DNA from 2 places in the Serratia sp. JSRIV002 genome. Region 1 is predicted to be linked to the other one. Evidence: predicted binding sites of a transcription regulator. Region 1 holds the regulator's gene; the other holds the start of a gene.
The links. The regulator Fur, encoded in region 1, represses iron uptake genes when iron is present. The targets are predictions, from matches to a motif close to ATAATAATGAGAACNACTATCAA.
Positions count from the first base shown of each region.

Region 2: the regulator Fur is predicted to act here: its motif matches at 2,453-2,475, upstream of sodA (superoxide dismutase [Mn]).

Region 1 covers NZ_CP074143.1:1,715,905-1,725,529, forward strand. The annotation lists gene KGP26_RS07950 (acyl carrier protein) at 1-203, shown strand, start outside; gene KGP26_RS07955 (SDR family oxidoreductase) at 208-942, shown strand; gene KGP26_RS07960 (OprD family outer membrane porin) at 1,540-2,928, shown strand; gene chiQ (ChiQ/YbfN family lipoprotein) at 2,980-3,306, shown strand; gene KGP26_RS07970 (beta-N-acetylhexosaminidase) at 3,325-5,988, shown strand; gene fur (ferric iron uptake transcriptional regulator) at 6,171-6,617, opposite strand; gene fldA (flavodoxin FldA) at 6,943-7,482, opposite strand; gene ybfE (LexA regulated protein) at 7,686-7,973, opposite strand; gene ybfF (esterase) at 8,221-9,003, opposite strand; gene seqA (replication initiation negative regulator SeqA) at 9,245-9,625, shown strand, end outside.
Region 2 covers NZ_CP074143.1:51,173-60,797, forward strand. The annotation lists gene KGP26_RS00210 (methyl-accepting chemotaxis protein) at 1-1,629, opposite strand, end outside; gene sodA (superoxide dismutase [Mn]) at 1,751-2,374, opposite strand; gene fdhD (formate dehydrogenase accessory sulfurtransferase FdhD) at 2,503-3,330, opposite strand; gene fdnG (formate dehydrogenase-N subunit alpha) at 3,504-6,551, shown strand; gene fdxH (formate dehydrogenase subunit beta) at 6,564-7,475, shown strand; gene fdoI (formate dehydrogenase cytochrome b556 subunit) at 7,472-8,110, shown strand; gene fdhE (formate dehydrogenase accessory protein FdhE) at 8,107-9,036, shown strand; gene KGP26_RS00245 (DcrB-related protein) at 9,229-9,625, shown strand, end outside.

The DNA of each region.
Region 1 (9,625 bases):
GTGACGCCAAAGATCTCGAGATGGACGACCTCTCGCCAGAGATGCCCTTGCATCAGCTAAAACTCGATAGCCTGGATTACGTCGAACTGATGGTGCTGGCCAAGCGTGAATTTGGCGCCACGTTGAGTGCCGAAATGTTTATCGATAAACCCAATATGACACTGGGTGAACTGTGCCAATCTCTGGCCGAACAGCATAAATAAGCCTATGACCAGACAATGGGTTTTAGTGACCGGCGGTAGCCGGGGGATTGGCCGCGCGCTGGTGGAAGAGTTGGCCAAACGGTGGAACGTGGTGCTGACCTGCCGTAGCGATCGATCGCCCTCAGCCGAGGTGATTGAGGCCTGTGCCGGCTTGCCTGGCTGGGTGGAAAGCGTTGTTTGCGATGGCAGTGATGATCAGGCGGTGAACCTTGTAGCACCAGAACTGTTGATCCGCCTCGGAGCGCCTGTGGCGGTGATCCATAATGCAGGGATCACCCAAGACAGTTTGCATATCCAACAAACTAGCGAGCGCTGGCGGCAAGTGATCGACACTAACCTCAATGCCGTATTCTACTGGAACCGGCACCTGCTGCCAGCCATGATGGGGCAGGGGGAAGGAGCTATCGTACTGATGTCTTCGGTAACGGGGATCAAGGGCAATGTGGGGCAGACGGCATACGCTGCCAGTAAATCGGCGATGATAGGCCTGGCCAAGTCGCTGGCGTTGGAGGTGGCGCGCTTTAACATCCGGGTGAATTGCCTGCTGCCGGGGATCATTCACAGCGAGATGACAGACGCGATCCCACCGGAGGCGCTGAAGGCGCTGCGCAAACAAATCCCGCTGCGGCGTTTGGGCAAGGCTAGCGAGGTCGCCAGGGCGGCTGTATTTCTGATCGGCGATGACAGTCGTTATATGACAGGACAGAGCCTGATCCTCGACGGAGGGTTAACTGCCTGACCCACTTGGGACGAACATGTTCGTCCCCTACAAATTTCCGCACCTAGTCCCGTGCACACAAGCTGCACCCTTTTCGGCTTTCTTTATCCCTAAAACCAACCCTCCCTTGCGCTGTTGTTAGCGGTGATCACGCTTGTTTTTTTCTAAGAATTAACTTGGTTATCACTGCATGTCATTTTTCATCATCTCGACTTATATATTCGCGATGCGAATTAATATCATTTATAGAGCGCTCTCATTTTTAGCGCCAATCGGCGTTTTTCGCTTGCTGAAACCTTTCAATCCACAGGGAATTAGCTTTTTTAAGATTTTATTATCTGATTTTATTGGGAATTATTTATAAATAGTGACCTTGCTCATTATTGTAACGAATTATCATCAATGTGTGCACCTTGTCATACTTTGACAAATCTCTCTCACTTTTCATTTGATAATTCGCGTCGCGAAAAATAGTCTAGCTACAGTATCAAGGCCGAGGTGAATTTTATCACCCGGCACAATTTTACCCGATTAGGGTTTTTATATTAGCGACCGTGCAGGGCAGTGGTGAACGCAGGCGGGCGCACTTTAAAGTCAAAGTCAAAGAGGAATTTTCTTATGGGTACGCACGGTGCTCAGCGTAAAACGCTGGCGCTCGCAGTCGCGGGTGCACTATTAGGAAGCGGATTCGTCATGGCCCCAGAAGCGCAAGCGGAAGGGTTTATCGATGATTCTACGTTGACCGGTGGGGTGTATTACTGGCAACGTCAACGCGATCGTAAAGACGTTGAAACCGGTGATTTTAAAACCAACCTCTCTCACTCTACCTGGAACGCCAACCTGGATTTCACCTCCGGCTATGCGGCGGACATGTTTGGTCTCGATGTGGCGGCGTTCACCGCCATTGAAATGGCCGAATCCAGCGAGAGTGGCCACCCGAACGAAATCGCGTTCTCAAGCCGTAACCGTACCTATGACGAAGATTACTCCGGCGATAAAAGCGGTATCAGCCTGTATAAAGCAGCCGGTAAATTCAAGTATGGCCCGGTCTGGGCACGTGCCGGTTATATCCAGCCAACCGGGCAAACGTTGCTGGCCCCGCACTGGAGCTTTATGCCGGGTACCTACCAGGGTGCTGAAGCCGGGGCCAATTTTGACTATGGCGATTCAGGTGCGTTGAGTTTCTCCTACATGTGGACCAACAAATACAAAGCGCCTTGGCACATCGAGATGGACGATTTCCGTCAGAACGATCGCAAGACCAACGTGTCCTACCTGCACTCGCTGGGTGCCAAATACGATTTCAAAAACGACCTGGTGCTGGAAGCCGCGTTTGGCCAGGCGCAAGGCTACGTGAATCAGTATTTCACCAAGGCGTCTTACAAGTTTGACCTGGCTGGCAACCCAATGACCACCAGCTACCAGTTCTACGGCGCAGAAGACCGCATCGGTGATAATCGCGATCCGAACAGCATCTATGATGGTCTGGCATGGTTACAGGCGCTGACCTTCGGTTATACCACCGGCCAGTTCAACTGGCGTCTGGAAGGCACCATGGTCAAGGCGGAAGGTAACCAAGGCTTCTTCCTGCAGCGTATGACCCCGACCTACGCTTCCTCAAACGGCCGCCTCGATATCTGGTGGGATAACCGCTCCGACTTTAACGCCAACGGCGAAAAAGCCGTGTTCGGTGGCGTGATGTATGACCTCAGCAACTGGAACCTGCCTGGCATGGCCGTCGGCGCTTCCTACGTTTACGCCTGGGACGCCAAGCCAAGCACCAACCCGATATACGATCAGAGCCAGCGTCTGAGAGAGAGCGCTTACAGCCTGGATGCGATGTACACCATGCAGGACGGGCGCGCCAAAGGCACCCTGTTCAAACTGCACTTCACGCAGTATGACAACCATTCCGATATCCCAAGCTGGGGCGGAGGTTACGGCAACATCTTCCAGGACGAGAAAGACGTCAAATTCATCGTTATCGCACCGTTCACCATCTTCTAATGCGCCTCCCCGGTGGCCAGGCTGCCGGGGAAATGCCACAGGACTTTAACCATGAAAAAACTGATGCTGATTATGGTCGCGGTTGCCGGGCTTAGCGCCTGCTCGCAGTCGGCCGCGCCACCGGAAGATGTCAAGCTGCGCCAGGCTTACAGCGCCTGTATCAATACCGCGGAAGGTTCACCAGAGAAATTGCAGGCCTGCCAGGCGGTGCTGAACGTGTTGAAGCAAGAGAAACAGCACCAACAGTTCGCTGAGCAGGAAACCGTGCGGGTGCTGGATTACCAAAGCTGCATCCAGGCCGCCCATACCGGCAATGGCCAGGCGTATGACGCCAAATGCGGCAAGCTGTGGAAAGAAATTCGCGCTAACAACAACTGATTACGCAAGAGGTTGCAGATGAACAAGTTTAAGATGAGTGCTCTCGCCGCCCTGACGGCTACCGTTGGGTTATTGGGTAGCGTGGGTTCTGCCATGGCCAACCAGCAGGTGGTTGATCAACTCAGCCAGTTGCAGGTCAATCTGAAGATGTTGGACAACCGTGCCGCCGAGAACGGCGTAGACTGTGCCAAGCTGGGTGCCGACTGGGCGTCCTGCCACAAGGTGCTGATCACCTTGACCAACGGCAATCAGGAAATCAAAGATAAAGACTGGGCGATCTATTTCCACAGCCCGCGCCAGACGCTGAAGGTCGATAACGACCAGTTCAAAATCACCCACATCACCGGCGATCTGTATAAGCTGGAACCGACGGACAAATTCACCAGCTTCCCGGCCAATCAGGCGGTGGAAATCCCGATTATCGCTGAATACTGGCAGCTGTTCCGCACCGACTTCCTGCCGCGCTGGTATGCCACTTCCGGCGATGCTCAGCCGAAGATCCTGTCGAATACCGATACGGAAGATGTTCACCAGTTTGTTGCCCCGTTCACCGGCGACCAGTGGAAGCGTACCAAGGATGACAACAACATTCTGATGGTGCCGGAAAGCCGCTTCACCAAGAACCAGGATCTGAAAGTGTTGCCGATGGCATCGCTGCGTGGGCAAATCATCCCAACCCCGATGGAAGTTAAAGTCCATGCTAAGGATATTGACCTGAGCAAAGGCGTGGCGCTGGAACTGAGCGCCTTGACCAAGCCAGCGGCAGATGCCGCAGCCGAGCGTTTTGCACTGCTGGGCATTGAGAGCCAGGCGAACGGTTATCCAATCAAGACGGATATCAAGCCAGCGGCATTCAAAGGCGATCAGGCCGTGCCTGGTGCCTACCAGCTGAAGATCGGCGAGAAAGGTGCCGAGATCGTCGGTTTCGATCAGACTGGGGTGTTCTATGGTCTGCAATCCATCCTGTCGTTAATCCCTTCGGATGGCAGCAAGAAGATCGCGACGCTGGATGCCAAAGATGCACCGCGCTTCCAATACCGCGGCATCTTCCTGGACGTGGCGCGTAACTTCCACCAAAAAGACGCCGTATTACGCCTGCTGGATCAAATGGCAGCCTACAAGCTGAACAAATTCCACTTCCACCTGACCGATGACGAAGGTTGGCGCATTGAGATCCCTGGCCTGCCTGAGTTGACCGAAGTGGGAGGCCAGCGTTGTCATGACCTGAGCGAGACCACCTGCCTGATGCCACAATATGGCTCTGGCCCGGCACCGCACGGTGGCTTCTTCTCCCGTCAGGACTATATCGACATCGTTAAATATGCTCAGGCACGCCAGATTGAAGTGATCCCTGAGATCGACATGCCGGCGCACGCCCGTGCGGCGATTATTTCCATGGAAGCTCGCTACAAGAAACTGCTTGCCGAAGGGAAAGAGAAAGAAGCCAACGAGTTCCGCCTGGTGGATCCGACCGATACCTCCAACACCACCTCGGTGCAATACTTCAACCGCCAGAGCTACCTGAACCCATGCCTGGATTCGTCCAAAAACTTCGTGGACAAAGTGATTGGTGAAGTGGCCCAGATGCACAAAGAGGCCGGTCAGCCGCTGAAAACCTGGCACTTTGGTGGGGACGAAGCGAAGAACATCCGTCTGGGCGCTGGCTATACCGACGTGAAAAACCCGGAAGCGGGCAAGGGCATCCTCGATCTGAGCAAAGAAGACAAGCCGTGGGCCAAGTCGCAGGTTTGCCAGGCCATCATCAAAGACGGCAAAGTGGAAGATATGGAACACTTGCCAAGCTACTTCGGTCTGGAAGTCAGCCAGTTGGTGAAAGCACACGGCATTGACAGAATGCAGGCGTGGCAGGACGGCCTGAAAGATGCCAAAGACTCGAAGGCCTTCGCGACCAACCATGTGGCGGTGAACTTCTGGGATACCCTGTACTGGGGTGGTTTCGACTCGGCTAACGACTGGGCGAACAAGGGTTATGACGTGGTGATCTCTAACCCGGACTACGTCTACATGGACTTCCCGTATGAAGTCAGCCCGGACGAGCACGGTTACTATTGGGGCACCCGTTTCAGCGACGAGCAGAAGATCTTCAGCTTTGCACCGAATAACCTGCCGCAGAACGCCGAAACTTCGGTGGACCGTGACGGTAACCACTTCACCGCCAAGAGCGATAAACCATGGCCGGGCGCATACGGTCTTTCCGCCCAGCTGTGGAGCGAAGTGGTACGTACCGACCAGCAGATGGAATACATGATTTACCCACGTGCCGTGTCGCTTGCAGAACGTGCATGGCACCGTGCAAGCTGGGAACAGGATTACAAAGCTGGCCGTGAGTACAAAGGTGGCGAAACCCATCAGGTCGATACCAAAACCCTGGATCAGGACTGGCTGCGCTTTGCCAACCTGATTGGCCAACGTGAGCTGGCCAAGATGGATAAAGCGGGGGTGAGTTATCGCCTGCCGGTCCCTGGTGCACGCATCATCGGTGGCAAGTTGGAGGCGAATATTGCTCTGCCTGGCCTGGGAATTGAATATTCCACCGACGGCGGCAAACAGTGGCAGCGTTATGACGATAAAGCGCGCCCTGCGGTAGCGGGAGATGTGCAAATCCGCGCGATTAGCCCGGATGGCAAACGCTTCAGCCGTGCCGAGCCAGTAAAAGCGTAAGTGAGAACTCCGCCCGCCTACGTGTCGGTAGGTGGGCTGAGATAGTGCGAGGTGAGAGAAAACTGCAATTGTGATAATTGAGTGGATATTTTTCCCCGGGCCTGTCCGGGGATTTTTTTATCTGTCATTTAGGCATAAAAAAACCGCCGTGTAGGCGGTTTTCGCGTTCTGGCGGGCCAGGATCAGTTCTTGTTGTGCAGCGTTTCGTTCTCGCGGCAATCACCGGTTTCACAGTGGCCGTACAGGTACAGGCTGTGGTTGGTGAGCTTGATACCGTGTTGCTTGGCGATATCGCGCTGACGCACTTCGATGGATTCGTCGCTGAACTCGATCACTTTGCCGCAGTCCAGGCAAATCAGGTGATCGTGGTGGTGCTGCTGAGTCAGTTCGAAAACCGACTTGCCACCTTCAAAATTGTGGCGGGTCACAATACCTGCGTCGTCAAACTGGTTCAGCACACGGTATACCGTGGCCAGGCCAATTTCTTCACCCATATCTATCAGTTTTTTGTACAGATCTTCCGCACTGACGTGATGGCATGCCGGATCCTGCAAGACTTCCAGGATTTTGAGTCGCGGAAGAGTGACTTTTAAGCCAGCCTTCTTCAATGCGGAGTTGTTATCAGTCATGCGGATTCAGTCCTGTTACTATGCTAATCAAGTTGAGGCGTTCTCGCCTATGGCATCGGTTGGCACAAAGCGTTAATTGCGTCTCATTATAGAACCGGTTGCTGCAAATAGAAACCGCCGGTTGTTAACAAACCTATCTTTGCACGTTTACAGGGTAATCATGCAAAGCTTTGATGGATGGGATAAACCGATATCTCAGTCTACCGTGGCGAGGTAGGAAGTTACAAACTTGTAGCTTCTATTGCTCTAATCCGTGATGCCGATAACAGAAGGGCGCGCTCTACGGCGCCCTTACTATGTGCTACGTATCCGCCGAGGCAGAGGTTTAGCCGACGATCTCGGCCAGGCTCAGCTCTTCACTGATTTGCTTGACCCAGGCGTCTACACGTTCGTTGGTCAGCTCAGGTTGACGATCTTCGTCAATGGCCAGCCCGACAAAGTGATCATCATCAGCCAGACCCTTGGAGGCTTCAAAATGGTAGCCTTTGGTTGGCCAGTGGCCGACGATGGCCGCACCGCGTGGTTCAATGATGTCGCGGATGGTGCCCATCGCATCGCAGAAATATTCCGCGTAGTCTTCCTGATCGCCACAGCCAAACAGCGCCACCAGCTTGCCGTTAAAGTCGATGTCTTCCAGCGTCGGGAAGAAATCATCCCAGTCGCACTGGGCTTCGCCATAGTACCAGGTTGGGATACCGAGCAGCAGGATATCAAACGCTGCCAGATCTTCTTTGCTGCTTTTGGCGATGTCGTGGATTTCTGCCACGTCGTTGCCGAATTTTTGCTGAAGCGTCTTTTGGATCATCTTGGCAATGTTTTCGGTATTGCCAGTGTCGCTGCCAAAGAAAATGCCTACATGAGCCATAGTAAAGATAACCTTTTAATTCAAATGAATGTGTTGCGTAAACGCGGCCTGAGGCGCTGCCAAGGGCAGGCTTGCTCAGCCGTAAATGCGTATCATGCCAGAAATTTGCCCTGAGGTTTTATCGCGTTTATGCGATGCCTCTGCGGAGGTGGAACCGATCTGGCGTCATCCTTAACGCCGTGCCGCGCGTGCGGCGGCAGAGATCAGTGTTCTGGCTGTTCTTCTGCCAGTTGGGCCAACAGCATTTGTTCGATCAATTCGCTGCGGCTGATATTGCGCTGGTCGGCCAGTTTGTTGAGAGCATCTACCGCGTCTGCGTTGATTTTCAGCTCTACACGCCGTAATCCACGCACTTTGTCCCGTCGTAGCTGATTACGCTTATTAATTCTAAGCTGTTCATCACGGGAAAGCGGGTTGGTTTTCGGGCGCCCTGGACGGCGTTCATCTGCGAACAGATCCAGCGTCGTGCGATCCGTTTGTTCTTTTGCCATTGTTGCGCTACTGCAAGGGAGTTTGCATCAAAAAGCGGTTTACGCTTCCAGACGGTTCGATTTACACAATTCGGGCCAATAAACCCTAACCCAAATTCACCCCCAGCCAAGCGCAGCTTCACACCTGGACAGGGTGGCAAAATTATAGCGCGCCATATTACCCCAGCAGATGGAGCGACGACAATGCCTAACTTAGCTACAAACGCGCTAAGCTATTCTCTCTAGCGCGTTTTTTCGCCACTTGGGCTCAGGGCTGGTCAATAAAGCGGTGGATTGCCCGTAATACAGCGTCCGGCTTCTCCGCATGGACCCAGTGGCCGGAACCTGCAACCACATAGGCGCGTGCCTGCGGGAACTGGCGGGCGATGTCATCGCGGTAGCTATCCTGCACGTAAGGCGAGAGGCCACCACGGATAAACAGCGTCGGGTGCGGCCAGGGTGGAACCTCTTGCCAGCCGATAATGTTCTCATATTGCTCGATCAGCACCGGCAGGTTGAACCGCCAACTGCCAGCATGGAAAGATTTCAGCAGAAACTGGATCACGCCTTCTTCATGCAGCGTGGCTCGCATGAGCTGTGCAGCCTGCTGACGCTGGGTGATACCCGCATCGGTGACGGCCTGCAGTGCGGTAAAGATCTGGTCATGGCGGCGAGTGTCGTAATCCACCGGGGCGATATCGATCGCCACCAGCCGTTCAATTCGCTCCGGGGCTAGCGCGGTCAATGCCATTGCTGCTTTGCCGCCCATTGAGTGGCCGATCACGATGGCTCGCTCGATTTGCAAGTCGTCTAACAACGTCAACAGATCCTGCGCCATCGCCGGGTAGGTCATCTCCGCTGCGCGTGGTGACAGCCCGTGATTGCGCAGATCAACCTTGATCACCGTATGCTGTTGGTTCAGGTCGCGCGCCAGTACGCCCAGGTTATCCAGATTGCCAAACAGGCCGTGGATCAGCACGATCGGTAGGTTCGCTGGCGTGGCAGCCTCTGCGGCCAGTAATTGATAATGTAATTTCATGGTGAAGTTCATGATCTTGAGATAATGAGTTAGGTTAACATGACCAGAGAGATTATTGGTTGGTTCGCAGAATTTTGCCGATATTTCATGGTATGGTGAGGGGTTGGCGGCCAAGGCGATTGGCTAAAGTCTGCTTTTGCCGTTTGGGAGAACATTGTAGTGTTCGCGCCCGCGCTTTTAACCTTATAATCCCATGGCTTGAATGCACCAATTGGCTTCAGGTTCATAAGTAGAAAAAACGTACTGGATAAAGATGAAAACTATTGAAGTCGACGAAGAACTTTACCGCTATATTGCCAGCCACACGCAACATATCGGTGAAAGTGCGTCTGATATTTTACGGCGTATGTTGAAGTTTACCGCAGGCCAGCCTGTGCGCACGGCCCCTGTGGTTGCCAGTGGCCAGGCAGAGCCGTCAGCGGCTGCTGTTGCAGCACAGCGTCCGCGCGATCGCGTGCGTGCGGTGCGCGAGCTGCTGCTGTCGGACGAATATGCCGAACAGAGCAAAGCTGTAAATCGTTTTATGCTGGTACTTTCCACCTTGTACACCCTCGATGCGGCGGGCTTTGCCGCGGCAACGGATTCGTTGCATGGCCGTACCCGTACCTATTTTGCTGGCGATCAGCAAACGCTG
Region 2 (9,625 bases), 1.7 Mb from region 1:
GCGTACGTGGGTGACCGAACGGACGATTTGCTCCATGGTGTTGCCGGTGTCTTCCACCAGTGCGGTACCGCTCTGTACCCGGTTGACCGACTCGGTAATCAACCCTTCGATTTCTTTCGCCGCCTGGGCGCTGCGCTGGGCCAGATTACGGACTTCGCTGGCGACAACCGAGAAACCGCGCCCTTGCTCACCCGCACGGGCGGCCTCTACGGCGGCGTTCAGGGCCAGGATGTTAGTCTGGAAGGCAATGCCGTTGATCAGGGTGGTAATTTCGGCGATCCGCTGCGAACTGTTGGAAATATCCCGCATGGTGCTGACGACGTTGTTAACCAGTTTGCCGCCCTGTTGTGCGGTTTGTGAGGCATCGGTCGCCAACTGGTTGGCGTGATGGGCATTGTCGGCATTTTGCTTCACCGTGGCGGTGAGCTGCTCCATGCTGGCGGCGGTTTCTTCCACCGCGGCGGCCTGTTGTTCGGTGCGTGAAGAGAGGTCGGTATTGCCCGCAGCGATTTCTCCGGCGGCGGTGGAGACCTGGCTGACCCCCATCTGGATTTTCTCAATCATATCGCGCAGGTTCTGGCTCATGGCGGCGACGGCGTTAAGCAACTGGCCCAGTTCATCACGGCGAGTGCTGGTTTGTGCCTGGCGTAGATCACCCTTGGCAATGCGTTCTGCCAGTTCCAGGGTGCTGTTGAGTGGGCGAGTGATCTGCAATGTGATACGCCATGATATCAGCAGGCCAGCAAGAATGGCGATCGCCGTGGTGATCCCCATCTGCCATTGCGCGGTATTGATATTGTTATGGGTCTGCGTCAACTCATCCTTCATGAAATTATTGACCAGCGTACCGATCTCGTCAGCGTAACCGCCGAGCTGTTTACTGATCTTGATCTCATTCTCAACGGCGGGCAGGTAGGCCGCGATGTGGCCTTTATACTCGTCAAGCACGGTCAACAGAGGTTGGAGCAACGGACGCTGTGACTCGTTCAGGCGTTGGCTGAGCGTGTTGGCGGCGCTGCGGGCGTCGTCGATGGCGCTGAGCAATGGGATTTCGGAGTCGCGATTGGGTTGCAGCACCAGGCCACGGGCATAGTAGCGGATCTGGGTCAGCTTCTGGTTCAACTGGATAAACGCCAGTTGCAGATCGGTAGCCCCCAACTGACGTTCAACCTGGCTCAGGCTGTCCTGAACTTCGGACATGTTCCAGCTGGCTCGTACCGCGCCTTTATCCACCACGGCTTTGGCAAACATTTTCTGTTGTTGCTCATAGTTACCCAGCAACACCACCAACAGCTCCAGATCCTTGCGGCTTTGCGCATCCCAATTCAGGTTTTGCGCGTGGCTGGCCAGTTGCAACGCGTTCTCGATATGTTTGCGGTTACGTTCAAGGTAGTCGGTGTTGTAATTTTGGCTAAACATGGCACGGGTGTATTTAGCCTGACTGATTTCGCCCGTTAACTGATAGCTGAAATCGATGCGGTCGCTGCGTGATTCGATAAGATTGAGGTAGGTTATCCCGGTGCCAGCGATAACGATCGCCAGTATCAACATTAGAGAGAACCCGAGTCCGAGCTTTTTACCTACGGTGAGATGAACGATTTTTCCTGCCAAAGCTTGCAATGCCGCCATGATTTATCCCTCTTTAGGCGTTGGTCAATTGAACAAAGCATCGGCAAGGGGCGGTTAAACTTTAGCGGGAAATGGGCAAAAAAATGCCCGCATCAGCGGGCATCATCGGAGATAAGCCAAATTATTTCTTGGCTTCGGCGAAGCGTTTGGCCGCTTCGTCCCAGTTCACTACGTTCCAGAATGCCTTGATGTAGTCAGGGCGACGGTTCTGGAATTTCAGGTAGTAAGCGTGTTCCCACACGTCCAGGCCAACGATTGGCAAGCCTGAAGCGCCGGAGACGGCTTCGCCCATCAGCGGGCTGTCCTGGTTAGCGGTAGAGACTACGGCCAGCTTGTCGCCTTTCAGCACCAGCCAAGCCCAGCCAGAACCGAAACGGGTGGCGGCGGCTTTCTCGAACTCTTCCTGGAATTTCTCTACGCTGCCGAAATCGCGCTCGATAGCGGCTTTCAGATCGCCACCCAGCGTGGTGCCGGTTTTCAGGCCTTTCCAGAACAGGCTGTGGTTAGCGTGGCCGCCTGCGTTGTTGCGCATAAAGGTGCGCTTGTCTGCAGGGACTTTATCCAGATCCTGGATCAGCTCTTCTACGCTCAGCGAAGCCAGCTCAGGGTAAGCTTCCAGCACGGTGTTGGCGTTGTTGACGTAGGTCTGGTGGTGTTTGGTGTGATGGATTTCCATCGTCTGCTTGTCGAAATGCGGTTCTAGTGCGTCGTAAGCATAAGGTAGGGATGGCAGTGAATAACTCATGATCATCATCTCCAGTAGTGTAGGGCGGCGCAAAATGTGAGCACCGCGTAAGCAGTATGATGCATTATAATTAATTAAATGATATTGAAAATGATTATCAATGCCCTACAGACTGTGTGGTTTAGGGATTAATCGGTAATACGCTGCGGATGAGTAAACACCGTTGCCCGGCCTGGCTTGCTAAAACCAACCAATGTCAGGTTGCTGCGCTCGGCGATTTCCACCGCCAGCGAGGTGGCGGCAGACACCACGAACAGGATCTCGGCACCGCACATGGCGGATTTTTGCACCATCTCATAGCTGGCCCGGCTGGAAACCAGGATCGCCCCTTGCTGCCAGCCCTGTTTGGCGCGTATGCCGATCATTTTGTCCAGCGCCACATGGCGGCCAACGTCTTCGCAACCGCCCAGCAGTTCACCCTGCGGTGAGATCCAACCTGCCGCGTGGGTACAACCCGTCAACTGGCCGACGTTCTGCACCTGACGCAGCTGGTCAAGGGCGCGATCGAGATTGGCCAATGAGAAGGTTTGGGTAAAGGGCAGCGGTGTGACCGGCCGGAAGATATCCGCCAACTGTTCGATGCCACAAACGCCGCACCCTGTGCGGCCCGCCATCGCCCGGCGGCGCTCCTTAAGCCCGGCAAAGCGGCGGCTGGAAAGCTCGATTTGTACTTCCATGCCGTTGCAGGTGGGATTAACCTCTATACTGAAGATATCCCGTGGTGAGTCGATAATCCCTTCCGAAAGGGAAAAACCGAGGGCGAACGCCTCCAGATCCTTTGGCGTACACATCATCACCACGTGAGAAATACCGTTATACACCAGCGCGACCGGCACCTCTTCGGCGAGCCAATCTTGCTCTTTGGTGGTCAGTTGCCCGCGCTGGTACACCGGAGCCTGGATCAGGCCCGTGAGCGCGTTCACATTTGTGGGCTGCTCTTGGTTAATTTTGTTCACTTTCCTGGCACCTGTTTGTAACAACCCTACGCCTGCTATGGTATTATTGCGGCGCCGTTGCGGCCCATTTGGCCAATACCCACATAAGAATAGTGATTTTAGCGCTTCCCGCTTTGAGGGGGAAAGCGTCATTTGAAACAATGTGACAACACGAGAGAGAAAGGAGACCCCCCATGCAGGTCAGCAGAAGGCAGTTCTTTAAGATCTGCGCTGGCGGTATGGCAGGAACCACGGTAGCTGCACTGGGCTTTAGCCCGGCGGTGGCGTTGGCGGAAACCCGGCAGTACAAGTTGCTGCGCGCCCGTGAAACCCGTAATACCTGCACGTATTGTTCCGTCGGCTGTGGGCTGTTGATGTACAGCCTTGGTGATGGCGCCAAAAACGCCAAAGAGAGCATCTTCCATATCGAAGGGGATCCAGACCATCCGGTAAACCGTGGTGCACTGTGCCCGAAAGGGGCAGGTCTGGTGGATTTCATCCACAGCGAAAGCCGTCTCCAATACCCTGAATATCGCGCTCCAGGCTCAGACAAGTGGCAACGCATCAGCTGGGACGACGCCTTCACCCGCATCGCCAAACTGATGAAAGAAGACCGCGATGCCAACTTCGAAGCCACCAACGCCGCTGGCGTAACGGTAAACCGTTGGCTCTCCACCGGGATGCTGTGTGCTTCGGCCTCCAGCAACGAAACCGGTATGCTGACCCAAAAATTTAGTCGCGCTCTCGGCATGCTTGCCGTAGACAACCAGGCGCGTGTCTGACACGGACCAACGGTAGCAAGTCTTGCTCCAACATTTGGTCGCGGTGCGATGACCAACCACTGGGTTGATATCAAGAACGCCGACTTAATTATTGTCATGGGTGGGAATGCGGCAGAAGCGCATCCAGTGGGATTCCGCTGGGCGATGGAAGCCAAAATTCATAATAAAGCCAAGCTGATCGTCATCGATCCGCGCTTTACCCGTACTGCATCCGTGGCGGATTTCTACACGCCTATCCGTTCAGGTACCGACATTGCTTTCCTGTCGGGCGTCTTGCTGTACCTGATCACCAATAACAAGATTAACCGCGAATACGTGGACGCCTACACCAACGCCAGCCTGCTGGTGCGGGAAGACTTCACTTTCGACGACGGCCTGTTCAGCGGCTACGACGCGGAAAATCGCAAATACGATAAAACCACCTGGAACTACCAGCTCGACGAGAACGGCTTCGCCAAGCGTGATACAACGCTACAGGATCCGAACTGCGTGTGGAACCTGCTGAAAAAACACATCAGCCGTTATACGCCAGAGGTGGTAACCAACATCTGCGGCACGCCAACCGAAGATTTCATCAAGGTGTGCGAATATATCGCTGAAACCAGCGCCAACGACAAGACGGCCTCGTTCCTCTACGCCCTGGGCTGGACACAGCACTCGGTCGGTGCGCAGAACATCCGCACCATGGCGATGATCCAACTGCTGCTTGGCAATATGGGCATGGCAGGTGGTGGCGTGAACGCCCTGCGTGGTCACTCCAATATCCAGGGTCTGACCGATTTGGGTCTGCTGTCACAAAGCCTGCCGGGCTACATGACGCTACCTTCCGAGAAGCAGGCCGATCTGGAAACCTACCTGAAAGCCAACACGCCGAAGGCGCTGCTGCCGGGCCAGGTCAACTACTGGAGCAACTACCCGAAATTCTTCGTCAGCATGATGAAGAGCTTCTACGGCGACAAAGCGCAGAAAGATAACAGCTGGGGCTTTGACTGGTTGCCGAAGTGGGACAAAGGCTACGACGTGCTGCAGTATTTCGAGATGATGTCGCAGGGGAAAGTGAATGGCTATATCTGCCAGGGCTTTAACCCGGTTGCGTCGTTCCCGAACAAGAACAAAGTGGTGGCCTCACTGGCCAAGCTGAAGTTCCTGGTGACCATCGATCCGCTGAACACCGAAACTTCCAACTTCTGGCAGAACCACGATGAGTTTAACGACGTTGATCCATCGAAAATCCAGACCGAAGTGTTCCGCTTGCCATCCACCTGCTTTGCCGAAGAGAACGGCTCGATCGTTAACTCTGGCCGCTGGCTGCAATGGCACTGGAAAGGGGCCGATGCCCCAGGGGAAGCGCTGAACGACGGTGAAATTCTGGCGGGGCTGCTGATGCGCCTGCGCGAAATGTACACCCGTGACGGCGGTGCGGTCCCTGAGCCGTTGCTGAACATGTCCTGGGATTACCTGACCCCGGAAAATCCGAAGCCAGAAGAAGTGGCGATGGAGAGCAATGGCCGGGCGCTGGCGGATGTTCTCGATCCAGACGGCAAAGTGTTGGTGAAGAAAGGCGAACTGCTCAGTACCTTCGCGCACCTGCGTGATGACGGCACCACGGCAAGTGGCTGTTGGATCTTCGCAGGCAGTTGGACGCCAGCGGGCAACCAGATGGCGCGCCGTGATAACGCCGATCCTTCTGGCCTTGGCAACACGCTGGGCTGGGCCTGGGCATGGCCGTTGAACCGCCGCATCCTGTATAACCGTGCATCTGCGGATCCAGCGGGTAAACCGTGGGATGCCAAACGCCAGTTGTTGGAATGGGATGGTGCCAAGTGGGGCGGGGTGGATATCCCGGACTACAGCGCCGCCGCACCGGGCAGTGACGTTGGGCCGTTTATCATGCAGCCGGAAGGCATGGGCCGCCTGTTTGCCATCGACAAAATGGCGGAAGGACCGTTCCCTGAACACTACGAGCCGTTTGAAACGCCGCTCGGCACCAACCCGTTGCACCCGAACGTGGTGTCCAACCCGGCGGCACGCGTGTTCAAAGACGATCTGGCTGCGATGGGCAAATCCGACAAGTTCCCGTATGTCGGCACGACCTATCGTCTGACCGAGCATTTCCACTACTGGACCAAACATGCGTTGCTCAATGCGATCCTCCAGCCGGAGCAGTTTGTCGAGATAGGTGAAAAACTGGCTGAGAAAAAAGGCATCAAGCAGGGCGATACGGTCAAAGTCAGCTCCAACCGCGGCTATATCAAGGCCAAGGCGGTGGTGACCAAACGTATTCGGACTCTGCAGGTAAATGGCCAGGACGTGGACACCATCGGCATCCCGATCCACTGGGGTTACGAAGGGGTAGCGAAGAAAGGCTTTATCGCCAACACGCTGACGCCGTTTGTCGGCGACGCCAATACGCAAACGCCAGAGTTCAAGGCGTTCCTGGTTAACGTGGAAAAGGTGTAACGGAGACGAATTATGGCAATGCAATCTCAAGACATCATTCGTAAATCCGCCACCAATGGCTTCACCCCGGCACCGCGCGCGCGCGATCACCAGGAAGAAGTGGCCAAGCTGATCGATGTCACTACCTGTATCGGCTGCAAAGCCTGCCAGGTAGCCTGTTCTGAATGGAACGATATCCGCGATGAAGTGGGGCACAACGTCGGGGTTTACGATAACCCCGCCGATCTGACCGCCAAATCGTGGACGGTGATGCGCTTCTCGGAAGTTGAGGAGCACGGTAAGCTGGAGTGGCTGATCCGCAAGGATGGCTGCATGCACTGCGCCGATCCGGGCTGCCTGAAGGCGTGCCCATCGGAAGGGGCCATCATCCAGTACGCCAACGGCATCGTCGATTTCCAGTCCGAACACTGTATCGGCTGTGGCTACTGCATCGCCGGTTGCCCGTTCGACGTGCCACGCATGAATGCGGAAGACAACCGGGTGTACAAATGTACCCTGTGCGTCGATCGTGTTGGCGTTGGCCAGGAACCGGCCTGTGTGAAAACCTGTCCGACCGGGGCGATCCACTTCGGCACCAAAGAAGCGATGAAAAACGTCGCGGCGGAACGTGTCGATGAACTGAAAACCCGTGGCTACCAGAATGCCGGTCTGTACGATCCGGCAGGCGTGGGCGGCACCCACGTGATGTACGTACTGCATCACGCCGATAAACCGCAGCTGTATCACGGTTTACCGGATAACCCGACCATCAGCCCGGCGGTGACCTTCTGGAAAGGGGTCTGGAAACCGTTGGCTGCCATCGGGTTTGCTGCCACCTTCGCGGCCAGTATCTTCCACTACGTTGGCGTGGGGCCAAACCGCGTTGAAGAAGAGGAAGAGCAGGATCCGAAGGATGAGCATCATGATGAGGAGACGCGCAAATGAGGAAGGAAAAGCCAATTCAGCGCTACAGCGCGCCGGAGCGGATTAACCACTGGATTGTGGCGTTCTGCTTTATTTTTGCCGCCATCAGCGGGCTGGGGTTCCTGTTCCCGTCCTTTAACTGGCTGATGAATATCTTTGGTACGCCACAGCTGGCACGCATCCTTCACCCCTTCACCGGGGTGTTGATGTTCGTTGCGTTCCTGCTGATGTTCCTGCGCTACTGGAAGCACAACCTGATCAACCGGGAAGATATCGTCTGGGCGAAAAACATCCACAAAATCGCCATGAATGAGGAAGTGGGTGACACTGGGCGTTATAATTTCGGTCAGAAGTGCGTATTCTGGGCGGCGATTATCAGTCTGGTGCTGTTGCTGGCCAGTGGTATCGTTATCTGGCGGCCATACTTTGCCCCCTCCTTCTCCATTCCGCTGATCCGCATCGCGTTGGTGGTGCATTCGTTGGCAGCGGTGGGGTTGATCATCGTGATTATGGTGCACATTTACGCCGCGTTGTGGGTAAAAGGCACCATTACCGCGATGGTGGAAGGTTGGGTGCCGGCTGCCTGGGCCAAGAAGCATCACCCGCGCTGGTACCGTGAGGTCCGCGAGAAACAACAGGAAGACAAACCCAGATGAGTATCCGCATCGTTCCTAAAGAGCAGTTAGGGGCACAGCGTGAAAAGTCTTCAACGGCGGAAACTATTCCGCCGTTACTTTTCGCCAACTTGAAGAGCCTTTATACCCGCCGAGCCGAACGTCTGCAGCAACTGGCCGCAGACCATCCGCTGGGTGATTACCTCAATTTTGCTGCCAGCATTGCACAGGCGCAGCACAACGCCTGCCACGATAATCCGCTGGAGCTGGATCTCGGCGAAACGCTGACCCAGAGTGCCGCCAGCGGCAAGCCGCCGTTGGACATCAGCGTTTATCCGCGCAGCGAACATTGGCACAAGCTGCTGGCATCGCTGATCGCAGAACTGCGCCCGCAGGCACCGGAACACGTGCTGGCGGTGTTGGATAACCTGGAGAAATCCTCGTCCCATGAGCTGGAGCTGTTGGCCAGCGCCCTGCTGAAAGGCGAGTTTGCCAAAGTAGGCAGCGACAAAGCCCCGTTCCTTTGGGCAGCGCTGTCGTTGTACTGGGCGCAGATGGCCAGCCAGATCCCTGGCAAGGCCCGGGCCGAGTACGGCGAGCATCGCCAGTTCTGCCCGGTTTGCGGCAGTATCCCGGTTTCCAGCGTGGTGCATCTTGGTACCGTGAACGGCCTGCGCTATCTGCACTGCAACCTGTGCGAGAGCGAATGGCACGTGGTGCGGGTGAAATGCAGCAACTGCGAGCAAACCGGCGATCTCAACTACTGGTCACTGGAAAGTGAGCAGGCGGCGGTGAAAGCGGAAAGCTGTGGCGATTGCGGCACCTACCTGAAGATCCTCTATCAGGAGAAGGACCCGAAGGTCGAGGCGGTGGCCGACGATCTGGCTTCGCTTATCCTCGATGCCAAGATGGAAGAGGAAGGCTTTGCGCGCAGCAGTATCAACCCGTTCCTGTTCCCTGGGGAATAATGACAGTTGGGTTTTTTTATTCGACCCTTGCCACGGTAATTGCTCAACTCAACTCCATCACTTTTGCAGCCCCCTCTCCCTAGCGAGAGGGGGCATGAGGGGTCCGCAGCGACTTTCGGATTAGACATCTGGCAAACCGGCAAGCGAGTTGCTACCGTTACGTCAAGACGCGTAACGCGAAAGGAAGACATGATGTTGAAGACCCTTGCCAAAGGCGCGGCGTTAGCCGTGCTGCTTACCGGGCTGGTAGCCTGCGATAATCAGGACAGCAAAAAGCCGGAAGTCCCCGCCCCCGCGCCAAAACCGGTCGTGACACAGCCCGTAACGCCAGCCCCAGCGCCGCCGGTGGAAGAACCCAAACCCGCCCCTGGCCTGAACGTATCGCTGCAAAAGGGCAAAATTACCTTTGAACTGCCGCCGGGCTTCAGCGATCAGACCAAGCTGAGCGGCATCATCAACGACGACAAGTCGACCATTCAGCTGTTTCTCGACAGCAAATCACGCCAGCGCACTGTCGCTTCGGAAGTGATCCCGCCAGCAGACATGAAGATCAATACCAGCGATGCGATGCTCAAAGAGCTGACGCAAA